Regions from separate parts of the Pseudoduganella sp. jia 12 genome, predicted to be linked through region 1. Evidence: predicted binding sites of a transcription regulator. Region 1 holds the regulator's gene; each other region holds the start of a gene.

Region 1 (5,460 bases):
TCGTGGCGCACCGCCGCGAAGTGGGGCGCCAGCTGGCTGGCGGGCAGTTCCGCGATCGCCATCTCGGCATCCATCGTGGCCTTGACCAGCCGTTTCGCTCCCAGCACGCCAAGGGCGCCGCGCAGCGTATGGAAAGTGCGCGCGGCCGCCTGCGGATTGCCGGCGGCGAGCGCCTGGTCCGCTTCGTCCGCCGGGGCCATGCCGCCTTCGAGGGCGCCTTCCACCATCTTGCGCATCAGCGCCCGGCCTTTCGGATCGCGGCCCATCACGCGCGCCAGGCTGTCCATGCTGAACACGGGTTCGTCGCCCTGCGCCTCGGGAAGCATCTGTCCGGGCTCTTTCGTGGCCCTGCGCCGTGCCGGCACGTAGCGCTCGATCACCGTCATCATCTCGTCCACGACGACCGGCTTGGCGATGAAATCGGTGATGCCGGCCGCCATGCAGCGGTCCCGCTCGGAAGCCAGCACGCCGGCCGTCATCGCGATGACGGGGAGCGGCAGCCGCAGCTCGGTGCGGATGGCGGCGGTTGCCGAGAAGCCGTCCAGCACGGGCATCTGCATGTCCATCAGCACGATGTCGTAGCGCTGCGCATCCACGCCCAGCACATCGAGCGCCTGGCGGCCGTCGCCTGCCACGTCGAGCGTGGCGCCGGCATGCTCGAGGATGCCGCGCGCCACGGCCTGGTTCAGCGGATTGTCTTCGACCAGCAGGAAATGCACGCCTTGCAGCCGGCCCGCATGGCCGGCGGCGGCGGGTACCAGTTCGCTGCCGCCCACCTTCACCACCAGGGCCTGGTGCAGCGCGTCGAACAGCGTGGAACTGGTGATCGGCTTGACCAGCACCGCATCGGCTTCGGCGCCCTTCGAGATCTCTTCGAGCCGTTCGCGCGCGAACGCATTGAGCATCACCACGATCGGTTGCCGGTGGCCCGCCGCCTCGCGGCGGATCGCCGCGGCCGGCGCATAGCCGTCCGGGCCGGACATGTGCCAGTCGGCCAGCACCACGTCGTACGGCCGGCCGGTGCGCAGGCGGAACGAGAACATCGCCAGCGCGGCGCTGCCGGAATCGACGAGCTCCGCTTCCCAGCCCCAGGCGCGGATCAGCCGGCCGATCAGGTCGCGACTGGTGGCGTTGTCGTCCGCCACCAGCACGGCAAGGTGGCCGGCGGCCGGCTTGCGCGGCGCTTCCACCCCGGGCAGCACGCCGAACGGCAGCGTGAACCAGAAGCGGCTTCCCTTGCCCGGTTCGCTTTCAACCTGGATCTCGCCGCCCATCAGCTCGATCAGCCGGCGCGTGATCGCCAGCCCCAGGCCGGTGCCGCCGAAGCGCCGGGTGATGCTCTCATCGGCCTGCGTGAAGGCCTGGAACAGGTGCGACAGCTGTTCCGGGTTCATGCCCATGCCGGTGTCGCGCACGTCGAAGCGCAGGCGCGCCGTGGTGTTGTCCTGGTCGGCGACCTTGACCTCGACGACGACCTCGCCCTGCGCGGTGAACTTGATCGCGTTGCCGGCCAGGTTCACCAGCACCTGCTGCAGCCGCAGCGCATCGCCGTGCAGCAGCCGGGGGACGTCGGCATCGACGACGATGGCCAGTTCCAGTTCCTTGTCGCCCGCATTCATCGTCATCGTCGTGGCCAGGGTGCTCATCGATTCGTCCAGGTCGAATTCGACCGGCGACAGCTCCATGCGCTGCGCTTCGATCTTGGAGAAATCCAGCACGTCGTTCAGGATGCCCAGCAGCGAATCGCCGGCGGTGCGGATCATGTGCAGGTACTTGCGCTGCTGCGGCGAAAGGTCGGTGTTCTGCAGCAGTTGCGCCATGCCCAGCACGGCGTTCATCGGCGTGCGGATTTCATGGCTCATGTTGGCCACGAAGTCGCTCTTGGCCCGGTTCGCCGCCTCGGCCCGGTCGCGCGCCCGTTCCAGCTCGGCGGCGCGCGTCTCCAGCTCGTCCATCAGCTCGCGCGCATGGTCGTCGGCCGCCTCGCGTTCGCGCATCAGGTCGTTGAACGCGCCGGTCAGCTCGCCGATCTCGTCGCGCGAGGCGACCGGCAGCGGCGTGAAGTGCCGCGGGTCGCCGCGCAGGGCGCCGATCGCGTCGCGCAGGCGCATCAGCGGCGACATCATCCGCAACATGATCCAGGTGATGACGCCCGCGGTGACGAGCGAGGCCAGCGTGCCCCACAGCGCCAGCCGTGACAGCAGGTCTTCGAACGGTTCGGAGGCTTCTTCGGCGGGCAGGATAGCGATCAGGACCCAGGGCACCGTCTTCAGCCGCTTGTAGCTGAGCAGCGCGCGCACGCCATAGCCATCGGTGCTGATCGTGGTGCCCTCGAACCCTTCGCGGATCGCCCGTAACGTCGATGGAAAACCGCGTGGGTCGCGCTGCTGCATCAGGCGGGCGGGGTCACGGTGCACCACGTAGATCGACGGCTCATAGCCGGTGACGATGTAGTAATGGCCGGTGCGGCCCACCTTGGCCGATCGAAGGTGGCCCAGCAGGTTGTCCTTGTACAGCCGCAGCACGCCGATCAGCACGCAGGCCACATCGCCCTCTTCGCTGAGCACGGGCGCGACGATCTGCACGACGGGTTGCCCGACCGACTTGCCGATGACCGGTTCGGCGATCAGCGGCGCCTTTTCCCGCATCACGCGCTGGAAGTAGGCGCGGTCCGCCACGCTGATGCCGGGGCGGCCCGGCAGCGCCGGCACATCCGCCACGATGACGCCAGCAGGGCTGACGACGAGGATATCGTCGAACAGGCGCAGCACGGCGCGGTAGTCGTAGTGGGCGCGCAGGGCGGGCGGGTCGCTGCAGATCTCGCGCGGCTGCCAGCGCGCCGATTCGGCAACGATGTCGCGCAGCAGCGCCATTCGTTCATCGAGTTCCAGCGCGGTACGGGCGATCAGCGCGTCCTGCTGGGCAAACAGCACGCGCGAAAAATCCTCCTGCATGCGCTGGGCCTGCAGAAAGGTGACCAGCGCGATCATCACGATGGACGTGATGGTCGTCGCCAGCGCGACTTTCGCCTTGATACCAAGCGGATGCATGTCTCCTCCCGCCATCTTGTCGGGCCACTATGCGCCGCCGCATGACTTGCACACTGTGCGGAAGGGCACGCTGCATGCAAGTTTCCCGCCGTCGTGTTGGCAAGTGGTATCCAGTACACTGGAGGCCACCGTAACCGGACCATGACCATGATGCACGAGCTTCCCTCCCTCACCCTGCCCGGCGCAACGATCGACATCCTGAAGGCGCGCTGCGCCACCTGCAGCATGCACCAGCTGTGCCTGCCGATGGGGCTGGAGATGGGCGATATGGACAAGCTCGACGAGATCATCGGCCGGCGCCGCAGGCTGCAGAAGGGCGAGAACCTGTTTCGCATCGGCGACCCGTTTACGCGCCTGTACGCGATCCGGCTCGGCCATTTCAAGACCTACCAGATCAACGCCAACGGCGAAGAACAGGTGACTGGGTTCCAGATGGGGGGAGAATTGCTGGGCATGGACGCGATCAGTACCGACCGCCACTATTGCAGCGCGCAGGCGCTCGAAGACAGCGAAGTGTGCGAAATCCCGTTCGCCAGCCTGGAACAGCTGCTGATCGACATGCCGACCCTGCTGCGCCACTTCCACCGCATGATGAGCCAGGAAATCACGCGCGAGCAAAGCGTGATGCTATTGCTGGGCAATATGCAGGCCACGCAGCGCTTCGCCGCCTTCCTCGTCAACCTGGCTTCGCGTTACGAAGCGCGCGGCTATTCGGGCACCGCGTTCCAGCTGCGCATGTCGCGCGAGGATATCGGCAACTACCTGGGCCTCACGATCGAGAGCATCAGCCGGCTGCTGAACAAATTCAAGAAGCTGGGCTTGCTGAAGGTGGCGAACCGCGAAATCGAGGTGCTCGACCTGGCGCGGCTGAAAGCCATCACGGCGGGCACCGAAACCTGCGCCTGACTGCCCACTGTCTGCCAGGGTCCAGGAAATATTCCAGAAAAACCGGTGTCTGTCACCGGTTTTGCCGTGCCGCCAGCGAGGCTGCCCGTTGCGCTGGCCATAGCCATTGGCCCTCCAGGCGCCACGTGCGCTTTTCGTCCTCCACCAGCACGGTCCAGCGGCTGCGCTCGAGCAGCGGCAGCGGCACGGCGAAGTCGCCATCGCGATCGGGGCGCACCAGCAGCCGCAAGTCCTTTTCCGGTTGCGTGGCGTGGGCCAGGTGCACCTGCAGGGCGCCTTGCAACGGCACGGCCGCGGACAGGCGGCCCTGCAGCACGCCGTGCGCGGGATCGTAGCGCAGCGCGACGGCGGCACCCAGCGCGGCGGCGGCGCGGTCGCGCCGCAAGTCCTGGTTGATCGCCTTGCCGCGCTTGTAGTAATCGCCGACCACCAGCGCATCCGGCTGCGCGAAGGCCAGCCAGGCCGTGCCGAAGCCGGCGACCAGCACGGCGGCCGGACCGGCCATCAGCAGCCAGGGCCACCGTTCGCGGTACCACGGCGTGGCGGAAATCGTCTGCATGCCTGTCTCCTTCAGCGCGGCACGATGAATACCGCGCGCTCTTCGACGGCGAGGTGCGCGTCGCCCTGCGCCGCCAGCGTGAATGTGATGTCGTTGGATCCAGCCTGGCCAGCGCCATGCGGTGCCTGCACCCGCACCGGCACGGCACGTGTTTCGGTGGCGGCCAGCGCAACGACGTCGCCGCTGGCCAGCACCAGGCCGGGCAGGCCGGCGACCGCGATGCGGTAGCGGTGCGGCTGTTCGGACGTGTTCATCACCTGCAGCCGGTACACGTTCTCGATCGCACCGCCGTCGACTTCGCGGCCCATCGAGCCGCGGTCGCGGATCACGTCCACCTTGAGGGGGATTCGCGTGGACAGTGCGAAGCCGGTGGCGAAGCACGCCACCAGCAGCGCGGCGCAGTAGGCCAGCACCCGCGGACGCAATGCGCGTTGCCGGATCCGCGCCGCCGGCAGGTTCGAGGTCATCGCGCGGTCCGTGCTGTAGCGTATGAGGCCGCGCGGCTGGCCGGTCCGGTCCATCACGCCGTCGCAGGCATCCACGCAGGCAGCGCAGCCGATGCATTCGTATTGCAGGCCGTCGCGGATGTCGATGCCGGTCGGGCACACCTGCACGCACATCGTGCAGTCGATGCAGGCTCCGTTCGTGGACTTTTTTCCACGCGGTTCGCCGCGCCGCGTGTCGTATGTGATGACCAGTGTATCGCGATCGAACATCGCGCTCTGGAAACGGGCGTAGGGGCACATGTACTTGCACACCTGTTCGCGAAGCCAGCCGGCGTTGCCGTACGTGGCGAAGCCGTAGAACAGCACCCAGAACCATTCCCACGGCCCGAGCGACAGCGTGGCCACGCCGGTGCCCAGTTCGCGCACCGGCGTGAAGTAGCCGACAAAAGTAAAACCCGTCCACAGCGCCACGGCACCCCAGGCGAGATGCTTGGCGGTG
Region 2 (5,460 bases), on a different contig from region 1:
GTCGCCACCGGGCTCGATCCCGCGATGCTGGTGGTGCGCACGATCCTGAACGACGAGGTGCGCCAGGACTACCCGGTCAACGACATGGTGTTTTCCGTCGCCGAACTCGTCAGCCGCGTGTCGCAGGACATGACGCTGGAACCGGGCGACCTGCTGCTGTGCGGCACGTCGGTCGGTGTGGGCTCGATGCGGCCGGGCAGCACGGTCGTCGTGGAGATCGACGGCATCGGCCGGCTCAGCAACCGTTTCGAGTAAAACCAAGGAGCATATGATGAAGATCGCAGTGATTGGAGCGGGTGCCATCGGCGGCCTGGTGGGCGCGCGGCTGGCGCTGGCGGGCGAGGACGTGACCTTCCTCGTGCGCGGCGCGAACCTGGAGGCCATCCGCAACCGCGGCATCAGGCTGATCGAGGCGTGCGGCCAGGTGCAGGTGGCGGCCCGGGTGCGCGCCACGAACGACTATGCCGCGGCCGGGCCGCAGGATATCGTCATCGTCGCGCTGAAGGCGCACCAGGTGGTGGACGTGGCGGACAGCATCGGCCACCTGTTCGGCCCCGATACGGTCGTGGTGACGATGCAGAACGGCATTCCGTTCTGGTACTTCCATCGCCATGGCGGCGCGTTCGAAGGGCGCCCCGTGCTCAGCGTGGACCCGGCGGGCGTGCTGGCGCAGCGCATCCCGCCCGCGCGCATCCTCGGCTGCGTGGTCTACCCGGCCGCCGAGCTGGTGTCGCCGGGCGCGATCCGCCATATCGAAGGCAATCGCTTCCCGCTCGGCGAGCTCGATGGCAGCACCAGTGCGCGGGCGCGTGCCGTGGCCGCGTGCTTCGAACACGCGGGCCTGAAAGCCCCCGTGCTGGAAAACATCCGGGCGGAAATCTGGCTGAAGCTGTGGGGCAACCTCAGCTTCAATCCCATCAGCGCGCTGGCACATTCCACGCTGGTGGACATCTGCCAGCATCCACTGGCGCGCAACCTGGCGGCGAACATGATGCGCGAGGCGGAAGACGTGGCCGCCAAGCTGGGCATCGCCTTCCGCGTCACGCTCGATCGGCGCATCGAGGGGGCCGAAAAAATCGGCAAGCACAAGACCTCGATGCTGCAGGACGTGGAAGCGGGCAGGGGACCGGAGATCGATGCGCTGGTGGGCTCGGTGATCGAGCTGGCACGCCTGACCGATACGGCGACGCCCCATATCGACTCCGCCTATGCGCTCGTGAAGCTGCTGGAGCAGGCGATGGTACAGGCCCGGGGTGGCGTGCGGCTGCAGAAGGCCGTGGCCGCATAAGGGCACGCCGCCAGCGCGAAAAAAAACCGGGACAGCATGCTGTCCCGGCCTCGGTATCGCTGAAGCGATGTCCTGTTTTGTCGCGCTCTTACAGGCCCCAGGTATAGGCCGCTTCTTCGCGGTCCTGCTGCTGGTCGCTCAGTTTGTCGCGCACGTCCAGCTGGAACAGCGACAGGAGGAATTCACCCAGCGAAAAGCCGTTGGTTTGCTGCTTTGTACTATCAGTGAGACCGTTCATGTGCTGCTCCTTGAATGGTTGAAAGCGTGTATGCCTTTGATTATAAAGGCAGCACACCCCCGGTCCAATTGACGGCAGCCATATCTGTCATTCAATGTATGAATGACTGTCTATGAAAAAGCGCTCAAAAATAAGGCAAAAATATTTCTCGCTTGTTACAGAGAAACTGTTGCTTTTCAGATTTTCCCCTGGTGCTTCAAACGGCTCAGCGTTTCCGGCGACAGGTTCAGGTAGTAGGCGAGCTCCTTTTTCGGCAGCCGCTCGAACAGGTCGGGGAACTTGCGCATGAAGCGGTGCACGCGGCCCGGCGCATCGAGCAGGTGCAGCGTGATGGTGTGCGCCATGATGGCGCTCATCAGGTTCATCACCTCGTACTCGAAAGCCTGCTTCACCACGCTGTGGCTTTGCAGGAAATTCACCCACTGCGACAGCGGCATGCTGGCGACCCTGGCCTTCGTCATGCACACGATGCTGTAGGGCGTCGGCGTCTTCAGGCACCAGGCGGCGTAGCTCGTCTCGATGTCGCGTTCCGACGAGAAGCGCAGGATCATCTCCTTGGCCTCGTGGTTCGTCACCTGCCGCTTCAGGATGCCATCCAGGATGAAGTACTGCTGCATGTCGTACACGCCCTGGTTGAGGAGGAGGTCGCCCTTCTGGTGATTCGTCACCGTGAGGTAGGGCTCCAGTGCGGCCATTTCGCTGTCGCGCAATTCCTTGAGAACGATGTTCTGCTTGAGCTGGGCGCGAATGATGTTTCGTTCCGGGTGGTTGGCAATGAGCGTCATGTCGGGCCGTGGAACTGCATGAATTCACATCATGCGGTGAATCTTGACCGCGGTCAATGATTGAAACGATTGGCGCTGGCTATGATCAATTCCAGGCGATCCAGCTGGCCATGTCGCCCGAACCGACAGGCATCCCGACAATAACCGGAGACAATCATGACCCATAATGTATCGGTAGAAGTCACCGACGGCTTCCACCTCGTGATCGATGCGCTGAAGCACAACGACATCGATACGATTTTCGGCCTGGTCGGCATACCGATCACGGATCTCGCCCGCCTGGCCCAGGCCGAAGGCATGCGCTTCATCGGCTTCCGCCACGAGCAGAACGCCGGCAACGCCGCCGCCATCGCGGGCTACATGACGAAGAAGCCGGGGATCTGCCTGACGGTTTCGGCGCCCGGCTTCCTGAACGGCCTCACGGCACTGGCGAATGCCACCACGAACTGCTTCCCGATGATCCTCATCTCCGGTTCCAGCGAGCGCGAGATCGTCGACCTGCAGCAGGGCGACTACGAGGAGATGGACCAGCTGAACATCGCCCGCCCGCACGCCAAGGCGGCATTCCGCGTGCTGAAGGCGGAGGACATCGGCGTCGGCATCGCGCGCGCCATCCGCGCCGCCGTGTCCGGCCGGCCCGGCGGCGTGTACCTCGACCTGCCGGCGCAACTGCTGGCGCAGACGATCGAAGCCGGTCATGCCAAACGCTCGCTGATCAAGGTAGTCGATGCGGCGCCGCGCCAGCTGCCGGCCCCCGACTCCGTGGAGCGCGCGCTGGCGTTGCTGAAAGAGGCGAAGAAGCCGCTGATCCTGCTCGGCAAGGGAGCCGCCTATGCGCAGGCCGATGCCGACATCCGCGCCTTCGTGGAACGCACCGGCATTCCTTACCTGCCCATGTCGATGGCCAAGGGCCTGCTGCCGGACACGCATGCGCAATCGGCATCGGCCGCCCGCTCGTTCGTGCTGGCCGAGGCGGATGTGGTGGTACTGGTCGGGGCCCGCCTGAACTGGCTCCTCTCGCACGGCAAGGGCAAGACGTGGGGCAAGCCGAAGCAATTCGTGCAGATCGATATCGCGCCCACGGAAATCGACAGCAACGTGGCGATCGCCGCGCCGCTGATCGGCGACATCGGTTCCTGCGTGGGCGCCTTGCTGGCGGGCCTGGACAGTGCCGGCATCGACAAGCCCGACGCCGAATGGCTCGGCGCGATCGCCCAGAAGAAGGAACAGAACACGGCGAAGATGGCGGCGCTGCTGGACAGGAATCCCGACCCGATGAACTTCCATAGCGCGCTGCGCGCCATCCGCGACGTGCTGAAGGACTACCCGGATATCAACCTCGTCAACGAAGGCGCCAACACGCTCGATTTCGCGCGCAGCATCATCGACCAGTACCAGCCGCGCAAGCGCTTCGATTCCGGCACGTGGGGGATCATGGGCATCGGCATGGGCTTCGCCATCGGCGCCGCCGTCACCAGCGGCAAGCCGGTGGTGGCGGTGGAGGGCGACAGCGCCTTCGGCTTTTCCGGCATGGAGCTGGAAACGATCTGCCGCTACCAGCTGCCCGTCACCACGATCGTCTTCAACAACAACGGCGTGTACCGCGGTACCGACGTCAATCCCACCGGCGGCGCGGACGTGGCGCCCACCGTGTTCGTGAAGAATGCGCGCTACGACAAGATGATCGAGGCGTTCGGCGGCATCGGCTACCACGCCACCACGCCCGAGGAACTGACGCACGCACTGGCCGAGGCGATCGCCGCCGGCAAGCCGGCGCTGATCAACGCCGTCATCGATGAAACAGCCGGTACCGAAAGCGGGCGCCTGACGAACCTGAACCCGCAAAGCGCCGCCAAGAAGTAGAGCGCCCTGTAAGCCGCCACCACATTGAATTGCCACGACGCCGGCATCACCCGTGCCGGCGCGGGGACCGCTACGCCCTCAGTTATTACCTCAGTAACAACACTAACAAGGAGACCGCACCATGAGCAAGCCACTGGAAGGTATCAAGATCATCGACTTCACGCACGTCCAGGCCGGCCCCGCCTGCACGCAGATGCTGGCCTGGTTCGGCGCCGACGTCATCAAGGTGGAGCGGCCCGGCGCGGGCGACGTGACCCGCTCGCAGCTGCGCGACATTCCCGGCGTCGACGCGCTGTACTTCACGATGTTGAACAGTAACAAGCGTTCGCTGACGCTCGACACTAAGACGGCCGACGGCAAGGAAATCCTGACGAAGCTGATCAAGGAATCCGATGTGCTGGTGGAGAACTTCGGTCCCGGCGCACTGGATCGCATGGGCTTCACGTGGGAGCACATCCGCTCGCTGAATCCCGGCATGATCGTCGCCTCCGTGAAAGGCTTTTCCGACGGCCACCACTACGAAGACCTGAAGGTGTACGAGAACGTGGCGCAGTGCGCCGGCGGCGCGGCATCGACCACCGGCTTCGACGACGGTCCGCCGACCGTCAGCGCCGCCGCCCTGGGCGACAGCAACACGGGCATGCACCTGGCCATCGGCATCCTCACGGCGCTGCGCTCGCGCGACGTGACGGGCCGGGGGCAGAAGGTGGCCGTGTCGATGCAGGACAGCGTGCTGAACCTGTGCCGCGTGAAGCTGCGCGACCAGCAGCGCCTGGACCGCGTGGGCTACCTGGAAGAATATCCGCAATATCCGCACGGTACCTTCTCCGACGTGGTGCCCCGCGGCGGCAATGCCGGCGGTGGCGGCCAGCCGGGCTGGGTGCTCAAGTGCAAGGGCTGGGAAACCGATCCGAACGCCTACATCTACTTCACGATCCAGGGCCACGCCTGGGCGCCGATCTGCCGCGCGATCGGCAAGGAGGAGTGGATCGACGATCCCGCCTACATGACGGCCCAGGCGCGGCAGGACAAGATCTTCGCCATCTTCGGCACCATCGAGGAATGGCTGAAGGACAAGACCAAGTTCGAGGCGGTGGACGTGCTGCGCAAGTTCGACATCCCGTGCTCGCCCGTGCTGTCGATGAAGGAGATCGCCAACGATCCGTCGCTGCGCGCCAGCGGCACGATCGCCGAGGTGGACCACAAGGAGCGTGGCAAGTACCTGACGGTGGGCAGCCCGATCAAGTTCTCCGACCTGAAGGTGGAGATCAAGGGATCGCCGCTGC
Region 3 (5,460 bases), on a different contig from region 1:
GAAAGACAGTTGGGGAAGCGCGAAGTAAATCCTGAAGAAAAGCCGCCCGCGAGGCGGCTTTTCCATTAGCAAAACTGGGGACGTACCCTTGTTTCTCGGCATTTTAGTGACAGACAGGGCTATGCTGCGCCAGCGTCACTCTTGCTGCCATAAGGATTTCTTTCCTGGAAACCAGGGTACGTCCCCTGTTTTTCGTTCGTGCATGAGATTCACCACGGTGACAGACGAGGGCTGCGTCTGCCGCAACGGTTCCTGTCCGGGAGTCGCTTTGTTCTTGACGCAGCTCACCTCGACTGCCTATATTTTGAACACGAACTCAGCTCTCCCAGCGCGCCGTCCATGAAACAACCTTTGTCAGGAAAATTGCACGAAGCGAAACCCTCCTGGTGGAGCGGCGTGCTGCTGTCGATGCTGGTCGGCGCCGGATTCTACGCATGGATGGCCAACTCCCTCGAAAGCGAGGCGCTGGAACGGTTCCGCAACCAGGCCCGCAGCATCCAGCACAATATTGCCGGCGGCATCAAGGCATGTACCGACGTGCTGCGCGGCGCCGCCAGCCATTTCCAGGCCAGCGAGGAAATGTCGCCCCAGAGTTTCCATCGCTACGTGCGAGGCCTGGACATTCCGCATAATTTCCCGTCGATCGCCACGATCAACTTCGCGCAATACGTGCCGGACGAGCGCCGCGCCGCGTTCGAACACCAGATGCGCAGTGCGACGGTACGCGAGCTGGGCTACCCTGAATTTCGGATCTCGCCCTCCGGCCAGCGGCCCGATTACACCGTCATCACGCTGCTCGAACCGATGTACGGCGCCAAAGGCAAGTTCGGATACGACCTGGCCTCCCGCCCCGCCGTTGCCCGTGCCCTGGAGCAGGCGCGCGACACGGGCGCGATCTCCACGTCGGGCCTGCCGGTGCAATTGCCCGAAGCGCCCACGCAGTTCGGCATGCCGTTGCGCTTGCCCGTGTACCGGGCGGACATGCCGGTCGACACCGTGGCCGATCGCCGCGCCGCTTACCTGGGCTCGGTAGGCATCGGCTTTTCCGTGCCGCGCCTGGTGGAGGCGGCCATGGTCGATACGCCGGTGCGCGAAGTGCGGGTGCGACTGTACAGCGCCGTGGCCGGCACGCCGCCGGATGGCCATCCGAATGGCCACCTGCTGTTCGACAGCATCGAATCGGCCGCCGGCCGGGCGCCGCCGGACGATCATGTTGAGTTGAGCCTGCCCGTGAACTACAACGGCAGGCTGTGGCAGGTGTATTTCGATGCGCCCCGGGGGGCGCTGTTCTCGAGCTTTGACGCCTACCTGCCGTGGCTGGCCGCGCTGGTCGGCTTTGTCAGCACGCTGCTGATGTACGCGCTGTTCCATGCCCAGGTCTCGTCGCGGCGGCGCGCGCTGCAGATGGCGCGCGACATGACGCGCGAATTGCGCGACAGCCAGGCCAAGCTGCAACTGTCGCACCAGCGGCTGCGCCGGTTGGCCGCACATGCCGAGCAGATCAAGGAGGAAGAACGCAAGCGCATCGCCCGCGAGATCCACGACGACCTGGGCCAGAACCTGCTGGCGCTGCGGATCGAAGCCGATATCCTGGCCAGCCGCACGGCGTTGCGCCACCCCCGCCTGCACTCCCGCGCCACCGCCACGCTGAAACAGATCGACGACACGATCCGCAGCGTGCGCAACATCATCAACGATCTGCGGCCGAACGTGCTCGATCTCGGGCTGTCGGCCGCGGTGGAATGGCAGATCACGCAGTTCCGCAAACGTTCCGGCATCGAGTGCGACGTGCTCGACCCCGACGGCACGCCGGATCTGGACGACCGCTGCGCCGTGGCACTGTTCCGGGTGCTGCAGGAATCGCTCAGCAACATCCAGCAACATGCACGGGCCACGCATGTGCGCGTGGAACTGCGCCAGCTCGGCGGCACCCTGCGCATGGTCATTGCCGACAACGGTATCGGCCTGCACGACGGCAGCCGCAACAAGAATGGCTCGTTCGGCCTCGTGGGCATCGAGGAACGCATGAGCTTACTGGGCGGCGACTGCTCCATCGTCAGCCGGCCCCATGGCGGCACCACGGTCACCGTCACGGTGCCGGTAGCCTGGCGCGCTGCGCAGCCGGCAATCGGCGAGTTTGCAAACTAACAGTAATCATTCATAACAGAAAATAGTTGCATATAAGCCTCCTATAGTTTGAGCAAGATCAATAGCGCCATTTAAGCAAAGGCAACAATAGGCCTTGTTTTAATTGCATTGACCTACCTCAACAATAGGAGACCAAGGATGACTGACTACACGACGATCGAAGAACTGGACCTGGACCCCATCAAGGTCAAGCTGATGCACAAGGAATCAGGCGAAGGGTGGAGCCTGGAGCATGCCAACGCGGTGGAGAAGGAATACCGGCGTTTCCTGATCCTCATGAAAAAATATCCGGACGAACAGTCCGCGCCGCTGATGGACGTGGACACGTTCTGGCATTACCACATCCTCGATACGCTGAAGTACGCGTTCGATTGCCAGGCGGTGTTCGGTTATTTCCTGCATCACTTCCCTTATATCGGCCTGCGCGGCGAAGAAGACGAGCAAGTCCATCAAAGCATGGGCGCGCGCATGAAGGAACTGTACGAAGAAACGTTCGGCGAGGATTACCTCCGCGCGGGCACCACTGCCTGGTCGGGCCGCGCGACGGCATCGCAGGACACGCAAATCGCCTGGTCGGGCATGGCGACCCAGTTGGCTGCGAAGACCGCCTGGTCGGGCATGGCAACGCCGGCAGCAAAGACCGCGTGGTCGGGTGCGGCAACCGCACTGGCCGCAAGGACCGCCTGGTCGGGTATGGCAACGCCGGCCGCAAGGACCGCCTGGTCGGGCATGGCAACGCCGCTGGCCGGGCAAACCGCCTGGTCGGGCCGTGCACCGGACGCGGCGACGCCGATCGACGGCGCGCAAATCCCGGCGGTCAGCCCGGTCTACACCGTGCGGCCGCGACTGGCGCAAACCACCGCCTGACTGCTGCCTGGTGCATTGTCGCGGAACCGCAACAGCGGTTCCGCGCCTCTTCCCCCTGGCCTTCCCGCACGATTGAATCGTTTCTTGCAATCCGTAAAGAACGACCTATACTGGGGTTTGTTGATGTTTCCTTGCATCAACATCAATTCAGATACGGCATCGCAGTGCCGGCAACCCTTGGAGAGGATGTACATGGTTTCTACCGAACATTTCAAACAGATCGCCGAACTCGACCTGGAGCCCATCAAGGTCAAGCTGATGCACGAGGAATCGGGCGAAGGCTGGTCGCTGGAAAAGGTCAATGCTGTCGAGTTCGAATACCGCCGTTTTCTGTACCTGATGAAGATGTTTCCGAACGAGCAGACCGCGCCGCTGATGGACGTGGACACGTTCTGGCATTACCACATCCTCGATACGATGAAATACGCGGTCGATTGCGACAAGGTGTTCGGCTATTTCCTGCACCATTTTCCGTACATCGGCCTGCGCGGCGAAGATGACGAGGAAGCGCACCGCCGCGTGGGCGACCGGATGAAAGAGCTGTACGAGGAGACCTTCGGCGACGCCTACCTGCGCAACGCCGAGCCGGCATATTCGGGGCGCATCAGCGCCGATGCCGCGTATTCCGGCCGGATCGGCACCGATGTCGCTTACTCGGGCCGCATCGGCACCGACACGGCCTATTCCGGAAGGATCAGCGCGCAAACCGCCTATTCGGGCCGTATCGGCACCGATGTGGCCTATTCGGGGCGGATCGGCACGGAGACCGCCTATTCCGGCCGCATCGCCTATTCCGGCCGCGCCGCCGCGCCGACCGTTGCCGCGCAAACGGCGTATTCCGGCCGGATCAGCGACGCGAACGTGAGCCCGAAAACGGCCTATTCGGGCCGCATCGGCACCGCAACGGCTTATTCCGGCCGTATCGACGCGGCACCGGCACAGACCGCGTTCTATACGGAACGTCCGCGCCTCGCCTGAGCACGCCCCAATGAAAAAAGCCGGCCCCGCAACGGGCCGGCTTTTTTTTGTGTGCGCATTGTCGAGCGGTTTTCGTGCACCGCGCAGCGAACCACTCTAGCGTTATCAGTACGCTACCGATGGGCCATCAATGCGTCATCAGGTCGCGCAGCTCGCGGATGGAATAATCGCTGATTTCATGCATGCGGATCAGGATCGTGGCGCCGATCGGCAGCGTGTTGTGGCGGATCTTGCTGATGACGGGCGGCGCCACTTCGAGGGCGCGCGACAGGGCCGCGTCGTTCTTCAGGTCCAGCTTGGCAATGATGGCGTCGAGGACGCGGTTCGGGTTGTACGACGGCGATGCGGTCAGGTCTTTCAGGAATGACATATTCAAACTTTCTCGGACAATGCTCTTTTAAAGCAAGATGCTCTTTTGAAGCAATAGCAGGGTTACCCATTTCCGCCGGTTCGTTACCGGTCTCTGGTGACAAACCATCGCGCACGGCGAAGTAGTTTGTATGCGGACAATATGGTACACCGGATTGCTTAAATTTTGGCAACCTGCGTGAGAATCCGAGAGATTTCAACACCACATTCTATGGTAGGTAACCTACGAAGCCGATTGCGAGGACTCGCGGGGCAGCAACAGCAGCAGCCAGCACCATGTGACGATCGTCAGGGCCGCGAGTTCGGCCAGCGAGAGAGGCAGGGCCATCGGGAGCGCTTCCTGCCGGGCCACCGGCAACTGATGCCAGCCCAGTTCGCGCCGGAGTTCATCCGGCGAGGGCAGCGGCAGCGGTAACCCGGCGCGGGAGGAAACCCGGCGCCGGGCCATCCATGCCCGTACTTCTTCCTTGCTGGGATGCCGGCGGTTCGCTTCCATACGACCTCCTCGTGATGTCTGCCTACGTTAGTCGCAAGCAGGAAAATCACGTTTGCGGCGCGTCAATCCTGGCGGATGGCCGTCATGCTTTGTAGCCCGTCGGCAACGGTTGGGTAGCGCAGCCGCACGCCCAGTTCGCGCTTCAACCGGCCATTGGCGAGACGGCGCGACTCGGACATGAACGACAGCAGCGTGGGCGATACCACCTGTGCCAGCTGCGGGCGCGGCAGGCGGGGCGGACGGGGCAGACCGACAGCATCGGCCACGGCATCGAAATACTCGGCCATGCGCATCGCGCTGTCGTCGACCGCGTGGTAGACCCGCTGCGGCCGGCCGCGATACAGTGCCGCCCGCAGCAGTGCCGCCAGGTCGTCCGCATGGATGTGGTTCGTGTAGACATCGTCCGCGGCATCGAGCGCGGGCGTGCCCTGGCGCAGGCGCTCGAGCGGCAGCCGGTCCGCCGCGTAGATGCCGGGCACGCGCAGGATGGCCAGGCGACCTTGCGCACGGCGGGCCCAGCGGCGCAATTGCCCTTCCGCGTCCACGCGCCGGCGCGCCCGGATATTGCGGGGTGCCACCGGTTGCGTTTCATCGACGAGCCG

Evidence for each region. The regulator FNR, encoded in region 1, switches genes on or off when oxygen is low (the NO sensors DNR and NnrR bind a similar motif). The targets are predictions, from matches to a motif close to TTGATNNNNATCAA.
Region 2: a site for FNR is predicted at 2,355-2,368, ahead of oxc (oxalyl-CoA decarboxylase). Genes of this name have one in related genera too.
Region 3: a site for FNR is predicted at 2,257-2,270, ahead of ACY65G_RS26355 (glycine-rich domain-containing protein). Genes of this name have one in related genera too.

The regions. Positions count from the first base shown of each region.
Region 1 covers NZ_JBUXKP010000008.1:94,944-100,403, forward strand. The annotation lists gene ACY65G_RS18630 (response regulator) at 1-3,050, opposite strand, end outside; gene fnr (fumarate/nitrate reduction transcriptional regulator Fnr) at 3,198-3,956, shown strand; gene ACY65G_RS18640 (FixH family protein) at 4,009-4,515, opposite strand; gene ccoG (cytochrome c oxidase accessory protein CcoG) at 4,527-5,460, opposite strand, start outside.
Region 2 covers NZ_JBUXKP010000007.1:195,377-200,836, reverse strand. The annotation lists gene ACY65G_RS17250 (fumarylacetoacetate hydrolase family protein) at 1-255, shown strand, start outside; gene ACY65G_RS17245 (2-dehydropantoate 2-reductase) at 272-1,288, shown strand; gene ACY65G_RS17240 (hypothetical protein) at 1,377-1,526, opposite strand; gene ACY65G_RS17235 (Crp/Fnr family transcriptional regulator) at 1,703-2,311, opposite strand; gene oxc (oxalyl-CoA decarboxylase) at 2,468-4,174, shown strand; gene frc (formyl-CoA transferase) at 4,296-5,460, shown strand, end outside.
Region 3 covers NZ_JBUXKP010000014.1:75,148-80,607, forward strand. The annotation lists gene ACY65G_RS26345 (glutamine--tRNA ligase/YqeY domain fusion protein) at 1-28, shown strand, start outside; gene ACY65G_RS26350 (CHASE domain-containing protein) at 340-2,148, shown strand; gene ACY65G_RS26355 (glycine-rich domain-containing protein) at 2,287-3,015, shown strand; gene ACY65G_RS26360 (glycine-rich domain-containing protein) at 3,208-3,993, shown strand; gene ACY65G_RS26365 (hypothetical protein) at 4,121-4,363, opposite strand; gene ACY65G_RS26370 (hypothetical protein) at 4,586-4,858, opposite strand; gene ACY65G_RS26375 (sugar nucleotide-binding protein) at 4,921-5,460, opposite strand, start outside.